Regions from separate parts of the Streptomyces sp. NPDC031474 genome, predicted to be linked through region 3. Evidence: riboswitches for the same ligand, from Rfam matches in the RefSeq annotation. Region 3 holds a riboswitch; each other region holds the start of a gene.
What was found. Region 3 has a riboswitch for S-adenosylmethionine ahead of ACZ5SK_RS02115 (aminotransferase class V-fold PLP-dependent enzyme). Riboswitches for the same ligand answer to the same signal wherever they lie in the genome.
Positions count from the first base shown of each region.

Region 1: it holds a riboswitch for S-adenosylmethionine, as region 3 does, so the genes downstream of both, thrC (threonine synthase) here and ACZ5SK_RS02115 (aminotransferase class V-fold PLP-dependent enzyme) in region 3, are expected to answer to the same signal.
Region 2: it holds a riboswitch for S-adenosylmethionine, as region 3 does, so the genes downstream of both, ACZ5SK_RS47925 (putative leader peptide) here and ACZ5SK_RS02115 (aminotransferase class V-fold PLP-dependent enzyme) in region 3, are expected to answer to the same signal.

Region 1 covers NZ_JBVIJX010000021.1:158,619-165,695, forward strand. The annotation lists gene otsB (trehalose-phosphatase) at 82-948, shown strand; gene ACZ5SK_RS38020 (alpha,alpha-trehalose-phosphate synthase (UDP-forming)) at 982-2,394, opposite strand; gene ACZ5SK_RS38025 (glucosyl-3-phosphoglycerate synthase) at 2,500-3,444, opposite strand; SAM riboswitch class I at 3,575-3,732, shown strand; gene thrC (threonine synthase) at 3,751-5,046, shown strand; gene ACZ5SK_RS38035 (MoaD/ThiS family protein) at 5,116-5,391, shown strand; gene ACZ5SK_RS38040 (cold-shock protein) at 5,843-6,049, shown strand; gene groL (chaperonin GroEL) at 6,393-7,077, shown strand, end outside.
Region 2 covers NZ_JBVIJX010000057.1:10,369-17,445, reverse strand. The annotation lists gene ACZ5SK_RS47945 (LLM class flavin-dependent oxidoreductase) at 1-729, shown strand, start outside; gene ACZ5SK_RS47940 (NtaA/DmoA family FMN-dependent monooxygenase) at 726-2,126, shown strand; gene ACZ5SK_RS47935 (LLM class F420-dependent oxidoreductase) at 2,218-3,141, shown strand; gene ACZ5SK_RS47930 (DUF1684 domain-containing protein) at 3,213-4,037, shown strand; SAM riboswitch class IV at 4,126-4,239, shown strand; gene ACZ5SK_RS47925 (putative leader peptide) at 4,274-4,390, shown strand; gene ACZ5SK_RS47920 (ABC transporter substrate-binding protein) at 4,661-6,226, shown strand; gene ACZ5SK_RS47915 (ABC transporter permease) at 6,230-7,077, shown strand, end outside.
Region 3 covers NZ_JBVIJX010000001.1:449,082-456,158, reverse strand. The annotation lists gene qcrB (cytochrome bc1 complex cytochrome b subunit) at 1-1,068, shown strand, start outside; gene trpD (anthranilate phosphoribosyltransferase) at 1,213-2,277, shown strand; SAM riboswitch class IV at 2,352-2,468, shown strand; gene ACZ5SK_RS02115 (aminotransferase class V-fold PLP-dependent enzyme) at 2,652-4,040, shown strand; gene ACZ5SK_RS02110 (Lrp/AsnC family transcriptional regulator) at 4,099-4,380, opposite strand; gene ACZ5SK_RS02105 (phthiocerol/phthiodiolone dimycocerosyl transferase family protein) at 4,495-5,778, opposite strand; gene ACZ5SK_RS02100 (TetR/AcrR family transcriptional regulator) at 5,785-6,480, opposite strand; gene ACZ5SK_RS02095 (cytochrome P450 family protein) at 6,607-7,077, shown strand, end outside.

The DNA of each region.
Region 1 (7,077 bases), on a different contig from region 3:
GGGCGCGCAGCCGAACCGCAACGTCCACAACGCGCTCCACCCGACCTGCTCGGCGCGGCCGCCCACGGCTATCGTCGCCGTATGGGCACCCAAGAGACGCACTCCACGGAACCCGAATCCCTCCCCGTTCCCACCACCGAGGCAGGCCGGGCGGCGCTCGACGCGATCATCGGCAGCCCCTCGACCACCCTCGTCGCCCTCGACTTCGACGGCACCCTCGCCCCGATCGTCGAGAACCCCGAGGACGCCCGGGCGCACCCCGACGCCGTCCCCGCGCTCGCGGACCTCGCGCCGAAGGTCGCCGCCGTCGCCGTGATCACGGGCCGGCCCGCCGAGGTCGCCGTACACCACGGCGGCTTCGCCGGGGTCGACGGGCTGGCGCACCTCTTTGTCCTCGGCCACTACGGCGCCGAACGCTGGGACGCCCGCACCGGCGCCCTGACCGCCCCCGACCCGCACCCCGGCGTGGCCGCCGTCCGCGCCGAACTCCCGCAGGTCCTGGAAACGGCCGGGAACCGGCCGGGCGTCTGGATCGAGGAGAAGGGCGGCCGGGCCGTAGCCGTCCACACCCGCCGCGCCGACGACCCCCAGGCCGCCTTCGACGCCCTGCGCACCCCCCTCACCGACCTCGCCACCCGGCACGGCCTGATCGTCGAGCCCGGCCGCATGGTCCTGGAACTGCGCCCGCCCGGCATGGACAAGGGCGTGGCCCTGCTGGAGCACGTCCGCGAGACCGGCGCGCAGTCGGTCCTCTACGCCGGCGACGACCTCGGCGACCTCCCCGCCTTCGCCGCCGTCGAGAAACTCCGCTCCGACGGCACCCCCGGCCTACTCGTCTGCAGCGGCAACCCGGAGGTGACCGAACTGGCAGCCCGCGCGGACCTCGTCGTCGACGGCCCTGCCGGCGTCGTGGACCTCCTGCGAAAGCTGGCGTCCCGACTCGCCTGACGTCCACGCGGGTGCGGTGAGAGGCCGGCCGGGTCAGGTCGGCTGGAGCTCTCGCAGGGCGGTCAGCTGGTCGAGGAACCACTTGGCCGGGGGGAGCGCCGTCGCTGCTGCCGACAGGCGTTTGGTGCGCTCGGCGCGCTCCTCCGGCTTCATGGTCAGGCCCTCGTGCAGGGCACGGGCGGTCTCCAGGACGTCGTACGGGTTGACGACGATCGCGTCCTCGCCCAGCTCCCAGTACGCCCCCGCCTCCCGGGACAGCACCAGCGCGCAGCCCTCGTCGGAGACGACCGGGACCTCCTTGGCGACCAGGTTCATGCCGTCCCGGATGGGGTTCACCAGCGCCACGTCGGCCAGGCGGTACGCGCCGAGGGAGCGGGCGAAGTCGTCCTCGAGGTTCAGCAGCACCGGCGTCCAGCCGGGGGTGCCGTACGCGGCGTTGATCTCCTCCGTCACGCGCCGCACCTCGGTCATGTAGTCGCGGTACACGGCGAGATCCTGGCGCGAGGGGTAGGCGAAGGCCACGTGCACGACCCGCTCGCGCCACTCCGGGTGGTCGTCGAGCAGCTGCCGGTAGGCCAGGAGCCCGCGCACGATGTTCTTGGACAGTTCCGTGCGGTCGACCCGGACGATCGTCCTGCGCCCCTCGCCGATCTGCGCACGGAGATCCGCCATGCGCTCGTCGACGTCCAGCCGGTGCGAGCGCTCCCGCAGGAAGTCGGCGTCCGCGCCGAGACCGTGCACGCCGATCTGCGTCTTCCCCAGCTCCCCGGCGAACTCCGTACAGCACGCGGTGAACGCGTTCGCCCAGCGCCGGGTGAGGAAGCCCAGGCGGTCCGCGCCGAGCATCCCCTGGAGCAGCTGCTCACGGATGTCCCCGGGCAGGATGCCGAAGTAGTCGACCGGCGCCCACGGGGTGTGCGAGAAGTGGCCGATGCGCAGGTCGGGGCGCAGCTCGCGGAGCATCCCGGGGACCAGGCACAGGTGGTAGTCCTGGACGAGGACGGCCGCCCCCTCCGCCGCCTCCTCGGCCAGCGCCTCGGCGAACGCCCCGTTGTAGGCCTCGTACGACGCCCACTGGCGGCGGAACTCCGCGTCGAAGACCGGCTCCAGCGGGGTCTGGTAGAGGAGGTGGTGGATGAACCAGAGCACCGAGTTGGCGATGCCGTTGTACGCGTCGGCGTGCACGTCGGCCGGGATGGGCAGCATGCGCACGCCCTCCTCGCCGACCCCGCGCGCGACCGCCTCCCGGTCGCCGTCGGAGAGCGCCGCGCACACCCAGAGGGCGCCCGCGTCGGGGCCGATGGCCGACAGGCCGGAGACCAGCCCGCCGCCACCGCGTTTCGCGTGCAGCGAGCCGTCCTCGCGCACCTCGTAGGAGACCGGACCGCGGTTGGACGCGACCAGCACCTCAGCACCCCGAGCAGCCATGTCGTGCGTGGAAGCCATACGCCACAACCTAGCCCGGTGGGGAAACGCTCAAACGTACGGTCGCGCACAGTGCGAGGACCGTATACGGCCTGTCCGCGGTGTTACGCCTGTTGCGCGACTGGCTCACGCGACCTTGCGGGTCGCGTACTCGACGATCTCCGCCATCGGCGGCCGTTCCTCGGTGTCCACGGAGTAGGTGCGGGGCTCGAAGCCGTCCCCGCTCCGCTCGAACTGGGTGAGGGCCGGGCGGATCATGTGCCCGCGGGCCAGCCGCAGCTGCGCCGTGCGGTAGATCGCCGCCGCCATCCGGCCCAGGGCCTGCCCGTCCTGGTGGCGGTGCTTTCGCACCCCCACGTCCACCTGTGCGAGGGCGTCTAGCCCCACCAGGTGCAGGGCGTCGACCAGCATGCCCAGCTCCACGCCGTAGCCGACGGGGAAGGGCAGCTGCTCCAGCAGGCTGCGCCGGGCCGCGTACTCGCCGCCGAGCGGCTGCACGAACCCGGCCAGCTGCGGCCAGTGCATGTTGAGCAGCGGGCGGGCCATCAGCTCGGTGACCCTTCCGCCCTGGCCGGCCGCACCGCGGAGCGGACGGTCGTACATGCCCTTGACGAGATCCACGTCCGGGTCGGTGAGCAGCGGGCCGACGATCCCCGAGACGAAGTCGGAGGAGAACTCCCTGAGGTCGGCGTCGATGAAACAGACGATGTCCCCGGTGGTGACCAGCAGCGAGCGCCACAGCACCTCGCCCTTGCCGGGCACGGCGGGGATGCGGGGCAGGATCGCGTCGCGGTGCACGACCCGCGCGCCCGCCGCCGCCGCGACCTCGGCCGTACGGTCGGTCGATCCCGAGTCGACGACGACGATCTCGTCGACGAGCGGAACCTGGTGCATGAGATCGTGACGGATGACGGCGACGATGTCCCCGACCGTCTCCTCCTCGTTCAGCGCGGGCAGCACCACCGACACCGACTGGTTCGTGGTCCGCTTCGCGGCCAGGATCCGGTGCAGCGGGCGATCGGCCACGGACCAGGAGCGGGTGCTCAGCCAGCGCTCGACTTCTTCCAGCACAGTCTGCGGCTCCTCACGGTTGTCTCGCGGTTCGGACGACTATCTCAACTGTCCTGGCCTTCGGTTACAGTCTTGAACAACGCTGGTGACCATCGCATGTCGGGGGTCACGGGCGTCCACAACCGAATACCGCTCATCCAGAGGGGCAGAGGGATACGGCCCGATGAAGCCCCGGCAACCCTCCAGCCGGTCTCGTTACCGATCACTGTTGATCGTTCCGCGAGGCTCCCGGCTTGGGAAGGTGCCAAATCCGTCTCACGACGAGATGCGTCGTGAGGAAGATGAGGAGAAAGGGCCTCGCCTCACATGGCTGCGCAGACTGTTGCAAGCACCACGGACAGCATCGAATCCACTGTAGACCTCGGTCCCGCCACGGCGCTGAGCTGCCGCGAGTGCGGTCACCGCGTGCCCCTCGGCCCGGTCTTCGCCTGCGAAGAGTGTTTCGGCCCCCTCGAGATCGCCTACGACTTCTCCTCCTACGACACGGAGGAGCTCCGCAAGCGCATCGAGGCGGGACCCGCGAACATCTGGCGCTACGCGCCGCTGCTGCCCGTCCCGGCCGACGTGGCGGACAAGCCGAACATCAACCCGGGCTGGACCAAGCTCGTCAAGGCCGACAACCTCGCCCGTGAGCTGGGCGTCGACGCCGGCAAGCTGTTCGTCAAGGACGACTCCGGCAACCCGACGCACTCCTTCAAGGACCGCGTCGTCGCCCAGGCCATCGAGGCGGCCCGCGCCTTCGACTTCACGACCCTGTCCTGCTCCTCCACGGGCAACCTGGCCGGCGCCGTCGGCGCGGCCGCCGCCCGCGCCGGCTTCCGCTCCTGCGTGTTCATCCCGCACGACCTGGAGCAGGGCAAGATCGTCATGGCCGCGATCTACGGCGGCGAGCTCGTCGGCATCGAGGGCAACTACGACGACGTCAACCGCTTCTGCTCCGAGCTCATCGGCGACCCGGCGGGCGAGGGCTGGGGCTTCGTCAACGTCAACCTGCGGCCGTACTACGCCGAGGGTTCCAAGACGCTGGCCTATGAGATCTGCGAGCAGCTCGGGTGGCGGCTGCCGGACCAGCTGGTCGTGCCGATCGCCTCGGGCTCGCAGCTCACGAAGATCGACAAGGGTCTGCAGGAGCTGATCAAGCTCGGCCTCGTCGAGGACAGGCCGTACAAGATCTTCGGCGCGCAGGCGGAGGGGTGCAGCCCGGTGTCCGTCGCGTACAAGGCGGGGCATGACGTGGTCCGGCCGCAGAAGCCGAACACCATCGCCAAGTCGCTGGCGATCGGCAACCCGGCGGACGGTCCCTACGTCCTCGACATCGCCCGGCGGACGGGCGGGGCGGTGGAGGACGTCGACGACGAGCAGATCGTCGACGCGATCCGGCTGCTCGCCCGGACCGAGGGGATCTTCGCGGAGACCGCCGGCGGGGTGACCGTCGGGGTGACGCGGAAGCTGATCGAGAACGGGCTGCTGGACCCGACGCTGACCACTGTCGTGCTGAACACGGGTGATGGTCTGAAGACGCTGGACGCGGTGGCGGGGACGGGCCTCACGGCGACGATCCGTCCCAACCTGGAGTCGTTCCGCGAAGCTGGTCTCGCGTAAGCAGCTTGTTGTTCGTCTGCGGGCCGCCCGCGCCCCTGAAAGCCCGTACCCGACCGGAGGTCATCAGTCATGAGCGTCAACGTCCGCATCCCCACCATCCTGCGTACCTACACCGGTGGCGCGGCCGAGGTCCTGGCCGAGGGCTCGACCCTCGGCGAGGTCATCGCGGACCTGGAGAAGAACCACACCGGGATCGCCGCTCGGGTTCTGGACGACCAGGGCAAGCTGCGGCGGTTCGTCAACGTGTACGTGAACGATGACGACGTCCGCTTCGAGCAGGGCCTGGAGACGGCGACCCCGGACGGCGCCGGCGTCTCGATCATCCCGGCCGTCGCCGGTGGCTGACCGTCGGTCAGTACCCGTCGGTAGTAACCGTCGGTAACAGTGATTACCGAGCGTTCATCGAATTGCCCTCTCCGCGATAGAAGCGGAGGGGGCAATTCAGTGTGGTTGAGCGCGGTACAGTTGGGGAACCGGGTCCCGATCAATGGATCCGGAGCCTTTCATTTCTGCCCCGTGCCCGATGAGAAGCAGCCAAAGTGCGCGTCTCATTCGTGGCTTTTGTGGCTTTTGTAGGGCCCGACTTGCCCTGAATTCTGGCGAAGTCTCGCCACATTCCGGATCCCGCGCGTCCAGAATTCTCGTCCGAGTGACCTGTTGCAGACGGCAGTTGGACAGATACATTCAGCCGCGGTCGACGCGTTCCGGCGCACGCCCCCAACCAATGGGGGGTGAGGTCTGACCCGGATCCGCGAAGTGTGGATCTGTGCAAGGGCCAGTAATAGGGGAGTTAGGCATGGCTCAGGGCACCGTCAAGTGGTTCAACGCGGAGAAGGGGTACGGCTTCATCGCGGTCGACGGTGGTGCGGATGTTTTCGTCCACTACAGCGCGATTCAGATGGACGGCTACCGCACCCTGGAAGAGGGTCAGCGGGTCGATTTCGAGATCTCGCAGGGCCAGAAGGGGCCGCAGGCGGACATGGTCCGTCTCGCGACCGGCTGAAGCACGCGCCGACTGACAGCGTCGTTCTTCTGTACGTCATCGAAGGGCTCGTACCTCCTGGGGGTACGAGCCCTTCGGGCGTGTCCGGCGGTCGTGTCCGGGTCCTCACCCGTCGCCGACCACCACCCCTCGACGGGCCCGCTTCGCGGGTGCACCTTGCACTCTCGCATGCCGAGTGCTAATCATTGGCGTTAGCACTCTGAAGGTGAGAGTGACAACGAGGACCGGGTCGGTGAGGCCCGCAGGCCAGGTGGGGCAAGGAACCACGAGGCCGGCGAGCCGTCCGTCGCGGGCGCCAGCGCGGTCCGGAGCAATCCACCCCAGTCCGGGAGGACCACTTCACATGGCCAAGATCATCGCGTTCGACGAGGAGGCACGGCGCGGCCTCGAGCGCGGCATGAACCAGCTCGCGGACGCCGTGAAGGTGACGCTCGGCCCCAAGGGCCGCAACGTCGTCCTCGAGAAGAAGTGGGGCGCCCCCACGATCACCAACGATGGTGTCTCCATCGCCAAGGAGATCGAGCTCGAGGACCCGTACGAGAAGATCGGCGCCGAGCTGGTCAAGGAAGTCGCCAAGAAGACGGACGACGTCGCCGGTGACGGTACGACCACGGCGACCGTTCTCGCCCAGGCCCTGGTCAAGGAAGGCCTGCGCAACGTAGCCGCCGGCGCCAACCCGATGGCCCTCAAGCGTGGCATCGAGAAGGCCGTCGAGGCCGTCTCGGGCGCCCTGCTGGAGCAGGCTAAGGATGTCGAGACCAAGGAGCAGATCGCTTCCACGGCCTCCATCTCCGCCGCCGACACCCAGATCGGCGAGCTCATCGCCGAGGCGATGGACAAGGTCGGCAAGGAAGGCGTCATCACCGTCGAGGAGTCCCAGACCTTCGGTCTGGAGCTTGAGCTCACCGAGGGCATGCGCTTCGACAAGGGCTACATCTCGGCGTACTTCGCCACCGACATGGAGCGTATGGAGGCCGTCCTCGACGACCCGTACATCCTGATCGCGAACTCCAAGATCGCGAACGTCA
Region 2 (7,077 bases), on a different contig from region 3:
GAGCGTCCCGAGGCGGCCCGTGCCTGGGGGCGTCCCCTGGTCGCCGACGCCGACGCGCTGGCCCGGGAGTCGAGGGACGGGGTGGAGGTGGCCCGCGCCCTGTGGGACTCGTGGGAGGACGACGCGGTCATCCGGTCCGTGGCCACCAGCCGCTACCTCGACCGCGAACGGCTCCACCACATCGACTTCACCGGTGACACGTATGCCGTCAAGGGCCCGGCGATCGTGCCGCGCCCGCCACAGGGGCAGCTCGTCGTCCTGGGCCGGCCCGACCGGGTTCCCGCCGCACAGCTCGACGTCGCTCTCGTCGAGGGGCGCGATCTCGCGTCGGTCGCCACGGCCGCCGCTGCCCCCGGTACGCCCCGCGTCTTCGCCGAGGTCGAGGTGGCGCTGGACACGCCGGAGGCCACGGCCGCCGAGCGCGTCACCGACCTGGAACGACACGGGGCGTGGAGGGACCGGGGAAGGCTGCGGCACATCGGTGCCGCAGACCAACTCGTCGCTCTCCTGGGTGAACTGAGCCGTCACGTCGACGGTGTACGACTGCATCCGCTGGTGCTGGACGAGGACCTGCCCGTCCTCTCCCGCCTCGTCCTGCCCGCCCTGTCCGAGCGGCGTCTCGTCGCCCGTCCGCTGCCCGGTACGTCCCTGCGCTCGACCCTGGGTCTGGAGCGCCCCGCCCATCGCTTCGCCGCCGCTGCCGTGGCCGCCCAGGAGGATGCCCGATGACCCGCACCGACCCCCTCGACGTCCCCCGGCCGCACGCCCAGCTCCACTTCGGGGTGTTCTTCCAGGGCGTCAACCACTGGACCATCTGGTCCGCCCCCGACAGCGGCTCCCAGATCGACCCCGCCTCCTTCCGCAAGGTCGCCCAGACCGCCGAACGCGGCCTGTTCGACGCGTTCTTCCTCGGCGAGGGCCTGCGGCTGCGCGAGGTCGACGGCAGGATCCACGATCTCGACGTGGCCGGACGGCCGGACGCCATCACGCAGCTCGCGGCGCTTGCCGCGGTCACCCGCCGCATCGGCCTCGTCTCCACCTCCAACTCCACCTTCAACGAACCCGCCGATCTGGCCCGCCGCCTGTCCGGCCTGGACCTGCTCTCCGAGGGCCGCGCCGGCTGGAACGTGGTGACCACGGACAACGCCTGGACCGGCGCGAACTTCCGGCGCGGCGGCTACCTCGACCATACCGACCGCTACCGGCGTGCCGAAGAGTTCCTCACCGTGGCCCGCGCACTCTGGGACGGCTGGGAGAACGGAGCCGTCGCCGACTCCGCGAACGCACCCGCCTGGTCGGCGCCGGGCGCCGTACACCAAGTGCGCCACAAGGGACCGCAGTTCGACGTCGACCTCTCTCCGACCCTGCCGCGCAGCGCCCAGGGGCACCCGGTGATCTTCCAGGCCGGGGATTCCGGCGAGGGACGCGACTTCGCCGCCCGCAACGCCGACGTCATCTTCTCCGCGCACGGCACCGACTTCGACGACGCGCTGGCCTTCGCCGACGACATCCGACGCCGGCTGCGCGCGGTCGGGCGGCCCGACGACGATCTGCGGATCCTGCCCGGTACCGAGATCATCCTCGGCGCCACCGAGGAGGAGGCCCAGGAGAAGAAGCGCTGGATCCGACTCCAACAGGTCACCCCGGCCACGGCCTTGGGGATCGCCGGACTGCTGTGGGGCATCGACCTGTCCGACCGCGACGCCGACGGGCCCCTGCCCAAGGAGGACCCCGTCGTCAGTGAGAACGACGGCTCCTTCGGTGCCCGGCGCATCGCCGACCCGCGCGCCATCGTGGCCGAATGGCGGGCGAAGGCGGAGGCGCACCGCTGGTCGCTGCGTGAGACCGTCATCGCACTCGGCCCGCAGCGCGGGCACGTCGGCACTCCGTCCGGTCTGGCCGACAAGTTCGCCCGCTTCGTACGGCACGGCGCGATCGACGGCTTCAACGTCACGCCGTACCTCATCCCCGACGGCCTCGACGACATAGTCGACCTGCTCGTCCCGGAACTGCAGGAACGCGGCATCTACCGCACCGAATACACCGGCACCACCCTGCGCGAGAACCTCGGCCTGCGCGCACCCCTCACCCACCGGTCCGCACCGGACCGACGACAGGCGGGCTGAGCCCCCGAGCCGGCCCTTGTACACATGACTGACAAGAAGCTGTCACACGCCGACCGGAATGCGGGTTCGGCCGAAGCCCGTTCTGACTGACATGACTGTTGGAGTAGCGCTCAACGCGTCCGACACACCGAACCAGGTCGACGCCACCGTCCAACTGGCCCAGGAGGCTGCGGAGTCCGGTGTCACGTCGGCCTGGTTCGGGCAGACCTTCGGCGCGGACTCACCCCAGCTCGCGGCGATCGTCGGGCGCGAAGTGCCCGGACTGCAGGTCGGCACCTCCGCGATCCCCGTCTTCGGCCGGCACCCGCTGCTCGTCTCCAGCCAGGCCCAGACCGCCCAGGCCGCGACCCACGGCCGCTATCACCTCGGTCTGGCTCTGGGCACGAAACTGCTGACGGAGACGGGCTTCGGCCTGCCTTTCGAACGACCCATCGCCCGGCTGCGCGAATTCCTCACCGCCCTACGGCAGTTGACCGAGACCGGCACGGCCGACTTCCACGGCGAGCTGCTCACCGCCACCACACCCGTCCCGGCGCGGGTACCGGGTGCCGAGAACGGCGTCCCCCTGCTCGTCGCCGCGATGGGGCCGCAGGCTCTGCGGGCCAGCGGCGAGCTTGCCGACGGGATCCTGCCGTATCTGGCGGGACCGCGCGCCCTGGCGGACCACATCGTGCCCGCCCTGACCGCCGCGGCCGAGGCCGCAGGCCGCCCCGCGCCCAGGATCGTGGCCCTGGTAGCCGGCGTGGTCACCGACGACGTCGACGCGGTGCGGGCCAAGGCCACCGAGAACCTCGCCTTCTATGAACAGATCCCGTCCTACGCGCGGGTCATCGAACTCTCCGGCGGCAGGCGGGCCGCCGACCTGGCCGTGATCGGCGACGAGAAGACCGTCGAGGCCGAGATACGGCGGTACCGCGACGCCGGCGCCACCGAGGTGGTGTTCTCGGGCACCGAGATCGCCGGAGAAGCCGACCGGCGACGCACCTGGCGACTCCTCGGCGAACTGGCCGGCTGAGTACACCCGTCGACTCGTCAGCCCCCTGCATCCCCTGCCCTAAGGCACCCCCGGCACAAAGGAGATTCCCCATGACCATCGAGGCCACCACCACGGACCTCCACGCCTTCACCGAGACCTGGCTGGAGTGGCACCGCGCCCAGGAGGCCCGGCTCGCCGCCCCGCACGGGTTCCTGGCGGTCACCGGCCTGCACTGGCTCGACGACCGACCCCAGCGCTTCCCGGACGCGCCCGGCGCGTGGCACACCGGCCCCGAAGGCGTCGTCGTACACCTCGACGAAGGTGAGGAACTGGTCGTCGACGGAACGCCGGTACGCGGCGAACACCGCTTCGGTGTGCTGCCCGAGCGCGGCGGCGTCGACGCCGTCTGGGGAGACGCCGTCATCGAGGTCGCCAAGCGCGGCGGCAACGACATCGTGCGCCCCCGGCACCCGGACGCGCCGCTGCGCACGGCCTTCACCGGAACACCCGCCTACGCCCCCGACCCGCGCTGGGCCGTGACGGGCCGCTACATCCCCTTCGACACGCCACGACCGACCACCGTGGGCGCCGCGGTCGAGGGCCTTGAGCATGTGTACGACGCTCCGGGCAGGGTCGAGTTCGAGCTCGACGGGCGCCCGCTGCGGCTGACCGCGTTCCCCGGCCCTGGTGCGGGACGGCTGATGGTGCTGTTCACCGACGCGACCTCCGGCCTCACCACGTACGCCGCCAACCGGGCTCTGGCCCTCGATCCGCCCGCCGCCGACGGCACGCTCATCGTGGACTTCAACCGCGCCACGAACCTGCCGTGCGCCTACACCGACCTGGCCACCTGCCCGCTGCCCCCGGCCGAGAACCGGCTGCCGGTGGCGATCGAGGCCGGGCAGAAGATCCCCCGCGAGCGCGGCGGCTCCTGAGCCGGACGCACTCCAGCCCCGACTCCCCTTACACGGCGTCCCTTTGCGCCATTGACGTACGCCAAGACCGCTCCGTACGATCACGAACGGCATTGAGTGTCAGCGTCAAGCCCTGGCTCGCTGACCGGCAACCCTCCCGCGCGGTGGGGTGCTCCAGGTGAAAGCCCGGCGGGATCACCGACGATCCCCGCAAGCGCGCGGCCCCGTGACCGGGGCCGGATATGTGGAGGACCGATATGCGGCACGGTGGTGACCTCGACGCCCGCTTCGCCGGCGCCACCGTGTTCTCCCGGCTGTCGCGACGGCGCCACATCGACCTCAAGCGCTCGACCAGCTGTCTCTGTCAGGCCTGACGGGCCTTCCCGCCGCTGGTCGCAGTACGGCACCTGTCGTCGCCGCACCCGCCTGCGCCTGATCTCCGTCTGTCTTTGATCCCCCCTTTTCCCTCTGATCCCCGTCTGCCCAGCGCTCCCCCGGCACCGGCGTCGCGTCGGCCGGGGCCGCATGCCCACGCACGGCCGTGCCCCGCACCACACCCGTGTCTGGTGAACGAGTAGGAGAAGCCCTCCGTGATTGCACTTTCCGATGTCAGAACCTCCCGGTGGGCGGCACTGACCGCCCTTGTGACCACCAGTGTTCTGCTGACCGCCTGCGGCTCCGGCGGCGGCGATTCCGGCAGCGGCGCCGGTCAGCCCAAGTCCGGCGGCACCCTGACCTTCGCGGTGGGTTCGGACGCAGGCTGCGTGGATCCGCAGCAGGTCGGCAGCAACGAGAGCATCTACTCGGTGCGCCAGGTCGTGGACTCACTGACGGACCAGGACCCCAAGACCGGCAAGATCGTGCCGTGGCTGGCGAAGAGCTGGGATGTCAGCTCCGACGCCACGACGTTCACTTTCCATCTGAGGTCGGACGTCACCTTCAGCGACGGCTCGAAGCTGACCGCGCAGGTGGTCAAGGACAACTTCGACGCGGTGCCGAAGCTCGGCGCCCTCGGGACCCTCGCCCAGGGGTACCTCAGCGGTGTCAAGAGCACAGCCGTGGTGGACCCACTCACCGTCAAGGTGACCTTCAAGCAGCCCAACGCGCAGTTCCTTCAGGCGACTTCGACCCATTCGCTGGGCATCGAGTCGTCGGCGAGCGTGAAGAAGACCCCGCAACAGAAGTGCAGTGAGGGCGTGATCGGGTCCGGGCCTTTCGTGCTGAAGCAGTACGTGCAGAACCAGTCGATCACCCTGGCCAAGCGCATCGGCTACGACTGGGGATCCTCGCTGTGGTCCAAGAAGGGTGAGGCCTATCTGGACAAGCTGGTGTTCAAGGTCGTGCCGGAGGCGGGGGTGCGGGCCGGCAGTCTCCAGTCCGGGCAGGTGGACGCGATCAGCAGCGTCGGCAAGGCCAACGAGGCGGCGCTCAAGGGTGGGCAGGTCACCCTCCTGCGCCGGGCCAACCCGGGCGTGGTGTTCGGGCTTGGGATCAACAACTCGCGGCCCCTCCTGAAGGACGTGAAGGTGCGCCAGGCGGTCCTCGCCGCCGTCGACCGCAAGCAGATCGCCGACACCGTGTTCCCGACCGGCACCCAGCCGGCGACCAGCATCCTGGCGCACACCACGCCCGACTACACCGACCTCTCCTCGGACCTCGCCTTCGACGCGGCCAAGGCGAAGGCCCTCCTGGACGCGGCCGGCTGGAAGGCGGGCAGCGACGGAATCCGCGCCAGGGACGGCAAGAAGCTGAACCTGACCATCAGCTGGTTCCCCAACGCCGCCACCAACCAGCCGGCACTGGAGCTCGTCCAGCAGCAGTTGAAAACCGTCGGGATCGACGTGGCGCTCAAGCAGGGCCAGGTCAGCCAGTTCGCCACCACGCTCCAGGGCGGTGACTTCGACCTGGTGTGGAGCAACGTGACCCGCTCGGACCCGGACATCCTGCGCAGCTCCTTCTCCACGCAGCTGGCCAACTTCTACCGCGTGCCCGCCAGTTCGCTGGACACCGCGCTGTCCGGGCAGGCCGCGACCACGGACACGGCGAAGCGCAGGCAGCTGGTGGACGAGGCGCAGAAACTGATCGTGCAGAACGCCTACAACGTGCCGGTGGTGGAGCTCCAGACCCAGCTGGCCGTGACGAAGAAGGTGCACGACCTCGCCTTCGACTCGGGCAGCCGCATCCAGTTGCACGACACCTGGATCGGCTAGTGCATGCGCCGCTATGTGATCAAGCGACTGGCGCAGGCGGTCGGGGTGCTGTGGGCGGCGTACACGGTGTCGTTCCTGGTACTGAACTGGCTGCCCGGGGACCCGGTCACCGCGATGGCCGGTGCCGGGATGGACTCGGGTCAGGTCGATCCGGCCCGGCTCGCCGCGCTGCGGCACGAGTACGGCTTCGACAAGCCCGTGCTCGTGCAGTACGCCGACTATCTGGGCCGGGCGGTGGGTGGGGACCTCGGCGACGCGGTCTCCACAGGCCGACCGGTGACCTCCACGCTGGCCGACGCACTGCCGCAGACCCTTCAACTGACCGGTGCCGCACTGCTGTTGGCGGTCGTGCTCGGCGGCGGTCTGGCGGTGCTGGCCACCTACACCTCTCAGCGCTGGCTGCGGCAGCTGCTGCTGTCGCTGCCGCCGCTGGGAGTGTCTGTCCCGACGTTCTGGGTGGGGCTGCTGCTCGTCGAGACATTCTCCTTCCGGCTGCACTGGTTCCCCGCGTTCGGCAACGACGGATTCAAGGGGCTGGTATTGCCGGCGCTGACTCTGGCGGTGCCGACCGGTGCGCAGATCGCGCAGGTGCTCGCCAAGAGCCTGCTCACCGCACTGGACCAGGCGTATGTGGAGACCGCCCGGGCCAAGGGCGCCGGCCGGTGGCGGGTCCATCTGCGGCACGCGCTGCGCAACGCGTCCCTGCCGGCGCTGACGGTCGTCGGCCTGCTGGTGGGGCAGCTGATCGCCGGTTCGGTCGTCGTCGAGACGGTGTTCTCCCGCGACGGCCTCGGCCGCGTCACCGCGGCGGCGGTCACGGCCCAGGACATCCCGCTGGTCCAGGGGGTGGT
Region 3 (7,077 bases):
CCGATCGTCGGCACGTACATCTCGATGTTCCTGTTCGGCGGGGAGTTCCCGGGCCACGACTTCGTGGCGCGGTTCTACTCGATCCACATCCTGCTGCTGCCGGGCATCATGCTGGGCTTGGTGGTGGGCCACCTGATCCTGGTCTTCTACCACAAGCACACGCAGTTCGCGGGCCCCGGCAAGAGCAACAAGAACGTCGTGGGCATGCCGCTGCTGCCGGTGTACATGGCCAAGGCCGGAGGCTTCTTCTTCCTGGTCTTCGGTGTCATCGCGGCGATCGCGGCGATCGCGCAGATCAACCCGATCTGGGCCATGGGCCCCTACCGTCCGGACCAGGTGTCGACCGGCGCCCAGCCCGACTGGTACATGGGCTTCGCCGAGGGTCTGATCCGCTTCATGCCGGGCTGGGAGATCAACCTCTGGGGTCACACGCTCGTCCTGGGCGTGTTCATCCCGCTGGTCCTCTTCGGTGTGGTCCTCGGCGCGATGGCGGCCTACCCGTTCATCGAGTCCTGGATCACCGGCGACAAGCGCGAGCACCACATCCTGGACCGCCCGCGCAACGCGCCGACCCGTACGGCGCTGGGCGTCGCCTGGGTCACGATGTACATGATCACGCTGGTCGGCGGTGGCAACGACCTGTGGGCCACCCACTTCCACCTGTCGATCAACTCGATCACCTGGTTCGTCCGGATCTTCTTCTTCGTCGGACCGGTCATCGCGTACATCCTCACCAAGCGGATCTGCCTCGGCCTGCAGCGTCGCGACCACGACAAGGTGCTGCACGGTCGCGAGACCGGCACCATCAAGCGGCTGCCGCACGGTGAGTTCGTCGAGATCCACGAGCCGCTCAGCCAGGAGCAGTTGCACACCCTCACCGCGCACGAGCAGTACGCGCCGGCCGCGATCGGCGCGACCGTCGACGAGAACGGCGTCGAGCGCAAGGTGAAGGGCTCGGAGAAGCTCCGCGCCAAGATCAGCAACGCGTACTTCGGCGAGGACCAGCAGATCCCGAAGCCCACTGTCGAGGAGTACAAGGAGATCACGAGCGGCCACGGCCACCACTGATCCCAGGCGTCGCCACGCCGCCCCAAAGGGCCCCGTCCGGTCTTCGGACGGGGCCCTTTGCCGTGCCCACGGGCTGGATAGGGTGGGGTTCACACGGGTCCGGACGACCCACGACGACGCACGACGACACGCACAGGAGCGGCTATGAGCGCTGTGACCCCCGCTGGAGGCGACACCGCGGCGGACCGTTCCTGGCCCGAGGTGCTGAACAGCCTGCTGTACGGCCAGGACCAGGGCGCCGACGCCACGTTCTGGGCGCTGGACCGGATCATGCGCGGCGAGGCGACCGACGCGCAGATCGCCGGGTTCGTGGTGGCGCTGCGGGCCAAGGGCGAGACCGTCGAGGAGATCAACGGCCTCGTGCGGGCGATGTACGAGCACGCCAACCTGATCGAGGTGCCCGGCCGGACCGTCGACATCGTCGGCACGGGCGGCGACGGCGCGAAGACGGTCAACATCTCCACCATGTCGGCGATCGTCGTGGCCGGCGCGGGCGCCACGGTCGTCAAGCACGGCAACCGGGCCGCGTCCTCCGCGTCCGGCGCCTCGGACGTCCTGGAGAAGCTCGGCGTCAACCTGGAGCTGACCCCGGCGCGGGTGGCGGAGGTGGCCCAGAAGGCCGGGATCACCTTCTGCTTCGCGGTCAAGTTCCATCCGGCGTTGCGTCATGTGGGCGCCGCCCGCGGCCAGTTGGGCATCCGCACGGTGTTCAACGTGCTGGGCCCGCTGACCAACCCCGCACAGGTGCGCAGCCAGGCGGTCGGGGTCGCGGACCCGCGCATGGCGCCGGTCGTCGCGGGTGTCTTCGCCGAGCGCGGCAACTCCTCTCTGGTCTTCCGGGGCGACGACGGCCTGGACGAGCTGACCACGACGGCCACCTCCCATGTGTGGGTCGTCCGCGACGGCAAGGTGAGCGAGGAGACCTTCGACCCGCGGGACGTCGGCCTCGACCTGGTCCCGGTGGAGGCGCTGCGGGGCGGGGACCCGTCCTACAACGCGGAGGTGGCCCGGCGCCTCCTGGCGGGCGAGACGGGCCCGGTGCGGGACGCCGTGCTGCTGAACTCGGCGGCGGCGCTGGTCGCCCTCGACCCGGGCGCAGGGCCGCTGGCCGAGCAGATCCGGGCCGGCATGGACCGGGCGGCCGAGTCGATCGACTCCGGCGCGGCCAAGCGGTCCCTGGAGCGCTGGGTGGCCGCCAGCAACGCGTAGCCGTCGGTGACGCGGTCCCGCGATCCGGACACGGGTTGCGGGACCGCGATCACCTCACGTAGGTTTCCGTACCAGGTCATGAGTGACAGTCATGAGGCCCCGGCCGACTGTCCGGCAACCCTCCTTCCGTGGCGGGGTGCCCCGGGTGAAGACCAGGCCGTAGGCAGCGAGGTCTACGGCAAGCGCGGGCCCCTCACGCTCTTTCGAGCAAGCACAGCCCAGGGGTCCTGGGTCGTTCGAGGGAGTCTTCCGTGAGCAAGCGAATGCGATAGGGCGTAGAGCCCCGCCTCCGCATCCCCCTTTTCACCTTCCTCCGTGCTTGAGCCGTACCCGCTCGCACGGCGGTTCCCCCTTGCCTCTCACGGGAGTTCGCCATGTCTGTCTCCACCGCTGCCGCCGCCCGGACCGTTCGCAGTGACCTTTCGGGCGCCCTGCCCGTTCTCGGCCGGGATGTCACCGTCCCGCTCGTCACCGGCGGCGAGGTCGCCTACGCGGCGCTCGACTACGCCGCCAGCGCCCCCGCCCTCCAGCGCGTCTGGGACGACGTGGCGGCCTACGCCCCCTACTACGGCAGCGTCCACCGCGGCGCCGGCTACCTCTCCCAGCTCTCCACGGACCTCTTCGAGAACGCCCGCAGGACGGTCGCCGAGTTCCTCGACTGCCGCGCCGACGACCAGCTGATCTTCACCCGGTCCACGACGGACTCCCTCAACCTGCTGGCGCAGGCGCTCCCGGCCGACTGCCAGGTCTTCGTCTTCGAGACCGAGCACCACGCCTCGCTGCTGCCCTGGCAGGACGCCCGGGTCACCTACCTCGACGCCCCCCGCACCCCCCGCCAGGCCGTCGAGGCCCTGGAGCGCGCCCTCGCCGACCGCACCATGTCCAACGAAGGGGAATACGGCCCGGCCCTGGTGTGCGTCACCGGCGCCTCGAACGTCACCGGCGAGCTGTGGCCCGTCCGTGAGCTCGCGGCGGCGGCCCACGCCCACGGCGCCCGCATCGTCCTGGACGCTGCCCAGCTGGCCCCGCACCACCCGGTGTCGGTGCAGGACCTCGACGTCGACTGGGTCGCCTTCTCCGGCCACAAGCTGTACGCGCCCTTCGGCTCCGGCGTCCTCGCCGGCCGCGCCGACTGGCTCCGCGCGGCCGACCCGTACCTCGCGGGCGGCGGCGCCAGCCGCAAGGTCACCCGGCGCGAGGACGGGGGAGTGGACGTGCAGTGGCACGAGAGCGCCGCCCGCCACGAGGCCGGCTCCCCGAACGTGATCGGCGCCTACGCCATCGCCTCGGCCTGCACGGCGCTGACGGAGGCCGGCTTCGACACGCTGGTGGCCCGCGAGCAGTACCTCATCGAGAAGGTGCGGACGGGGCTGGCCGAGGTGCCGGAGGTCCGGATCCTCTCCCTCTTCGGCGACGACGCCCCGCGGGTCGGCGTGATCTCCTTCGTCGTCGAGGGCTGGAACAGCTCCCACTTCGCCGCCGCCCTCTCCGCCGAGTACGGCATCGGAGTCCGCGACGGCCTCTTCTGCGCCCACCCGCTGCTCCGCACCCTCCTGGGCAGTGACCCGCAGAGCCAGGGCGAGTGCGGCGCCCCCGAGGCTGCCCCCGGCGAGAAGTCCCTCAACGCGATCCGGGTGAGCTTCGGCGCCGGCACCCCCGACGAGCACGTGGAGCGGTTCGTCGACGCGGTGCGGGAACTGGTGGCCGACGGCGCACGGTGGCAGTACCGCACACAGGACGGCCGCTGCGTCCCGGCGGTCTAGGGTCTAGGACCTGTCCTGGGGCAGAGTCCTGGGGCAGACGGGACTTTCGAAACACGGCCTAGGAGTCCAGGCCGATCGCGAACGCCGCCTCCAGGTCGTGCTGCGAGTAGGTGCGGAAGGCGACGTGTGTGTCCGTCGCCTCCACCCCGGGGATCTTGCTGATGCTGCCCGGGATGACGTCCGCCAGGTCCTCGTGCTGCTTCACCCGCACCATGGCGATCAGGTCGTAGGTCCCGGTGACGGAGAAGACCTCGCTCACGGAATCCAGCGAGGCGATCCGCTCGGCGATCTCGGGGATCCGGTCCACGCTGGTCTTGATGAGGACGATCGCGGTGATCACGGCTGGTTCTCTCCCTCGGGGGGCCGGAGCTGGGCGGGCTTCACTCTATGACGTGAGGGGTGGCTCACCAAAGGGAGAGCCGCGGGCGCGGCCGCCGTCGGCAGACCGGATCCGTCAGCGGGCCAGATCCGTCAGCGATCCGCGCAGCGTCTCGCGCAGTTGCCGCATCTGCTCGGGGGCGTAGGTCCAGCTGTCGTACTCGTTCTGCACGAGCAGCCGGCCGCCGAAGCTGGCGACGCCGATCTTGGGGGGCATGCCCGGCGCGTTGGCCGTCCCGCCGAAGCGGAGCAGCTCCACGTCCTCGGGCACGGGGTGCGCGGGGATCCGGCCGACGTTGGAGATCCCGTAGCTGACGACCGGGACGGGCACCGCGACGCCCCGGGCGCCGGCCCTGAGCGCGGCCAGCAGGAAGCGCTCGGGGTCGCGCCGGGCCAGCGCGCCGGCGACCTGGTCGGCGACCTCCCGGCCCACGCTCTCCGGCCGGTCGTCGTGGCCGACGGCCAGCGTGGTCTGCAGGCCGGTGATGCAGTTGAGCACGGTGCTCAGGGGCAGCTCGGGCGTCAGCCGGGTGCGCAGGTCCACACCGTGACCGCAGGTCATCGTCAACGGGCCCTGCTCGGGCGCGAGTTGTGCGCGGACGGCGGTCAGGACCAGCCCTGTGACGAGGCTGTTGACGGTCACCCCGCGGGTCCGGGCGGCGGCCACCACGGCGTCGGTGGTCTGCGCGCCGAACTCCAGCCGGTCGACCACGAAGCGGCGCGTCGCGGCCGGCCGGTCGGGGCGCCCCACACCCTCGGTGGGCAGGACCGCGGGCTTGGTCTCGGCCGCCGCGCCCTGCGCGATCGCGTCGACCACGGCGTCGACCTCCGCGTCCGGCAGGGCGCCCGCCAGGCGGGTGTCGATCGCCTCGGGCAGTTCCTCGCGTCGCTCGACGGACGGGCTCGCGCCGGCCGCCAGGGCGGTGTAGTGCTGCCAGAACTCGTCGAGCAGGGCGAACGCCGAACGGCCGTCGGCCACCCCGTGGTGGACGCCCAGCACCACCTGGGAGCGCTCGCCGTCGGTGAGCAGCCAGGCGTGCAGCAGGCTCTCGGTCCAGTCGGGCCGCGTGTTGATCAGTTCGGCGTAGGTGTCCTCGATGCCGTCGAGCAGGGTGAGCGGCGGCTCGACCCGGTCGCGGACCCGCAGCAGCAGGCCCGCCTCGCCGGCCGCCACCTCGCAGCGCAGGATCGGATGGCGCTCGGTCAGCAGGCCCAGCGCCCGCCGCATCAGCGCCGGGTCCAGCCGGCCGCGTACCAGGGACTCCACGAACGCCGGCATGTCGTACAGGGGGAGGCCCGCCGCTCCCAGGTCCAGGAAGTAGATGCTCTCGAACGGCGATATGGGGCGCTGACGGGTCATGGTGGTTCAGGTCTCCGATCTCGGTGGACGAAGGGGCTTCTGCTGTCGGGTCGCCGCCCGGTCGGCGTCGCCGAGACGGTGCAGGGCGGCCTCGAACTGCTCCTGGTCGAGCGGTGGCGCGGGCAGGGGGTGGGCGGCCGCGGGGCGCAGACCGTCCAGCATCAGGGCCAGGTGGCGCCGCCAGGACCCGGGGGCGGCGGGCGTGGCCAGGCCCAGCGCGGCCAGCAGGAACAGCAGGTCCTCGACGGTGAGGTCGGGGCGGATCGTGCGCTGTTCCTGGCCGCGGCGCAGCAGCGTCTCCAGCGTGCGCCGGTTCTCCTCGCGCAGGGCGTCGAGAGTGGGCACGCCCCGGATGCCGGTGGTCATCAGATCGCCGGCGCCCCGGTCGGCGGCCAGCAGCGTGAAGACCCGGTCCAGGTAGGCGGTGAGGCCGCTCCAGGCGTCCGCCCGCTCCCGGGTCTCGCGGGCCGCGTCCAGGATCGGGGTCAGCGCGTCGTGGAAGACGGTCTCGATGAGTGCGGCGCGGTCGGTGAAGTGCCGGTAGAGCGTCGCATTGCCGACCCCCGCCCGGCGGGCGATGTCGTCCAGCGGCGCGTCCACCCCGCGTTCGGCGTAGATCTCCCGGGCGGCGGCGATCAGCGTCTCGCGGTTGCGGCGCGCGTCACTGCGCCGAGGTGTCCGCCGTTCGTCTCCGCCGTCCATGCGCGGCACCCTAACAGCAAAACCGGGGACAGCTCCCCGTTTCGTTGCTAGGGTCGCGCCGTCCACCGGGGGAGCACTCCCCGCTCAGCCGCACCAGCGAGTTCGAAGCGAGGAACACCGTTGTCCGTGACGGGATTCGAAGATCTGACAGCACTCGGCCGGCCTTTCGTCGACGATCCGTATCCGGTCTACGAGCGGATGCGCGCGCAGGGGCCGGTGCACCGGGTCCGCACCGCCGCGTCGGGGGAGTTCTGGTTGGTCGTGGGCCATGCGCAGGCGCGGTCGGCGCTGGCCGACGCGCGGCTGTCCAACGACATCAGGCACTCGGCCGGGTGGCAGGACGACGGCGGCAACTCGATCGGCCTGAACATGGTGCAGACGGATCCGCCGCAGCACACCCGCCTGCGGGGGCTCGTGGCGAAGGAGTTCACCTCCCGGCGCATCGAGGCGCTGCGTCCGAAGATCCAGCGGATCGCGGACGAACTGGTGGACGCCATGCTGCCGCTGGGCCGCGCGGACCTGGTCGAGTCGTTCGCGCTGCCGTTGCCGCTGGCCGTGATCTGCGAACTGCTCGGCGTGCCGGCGAGCGACCGCAAG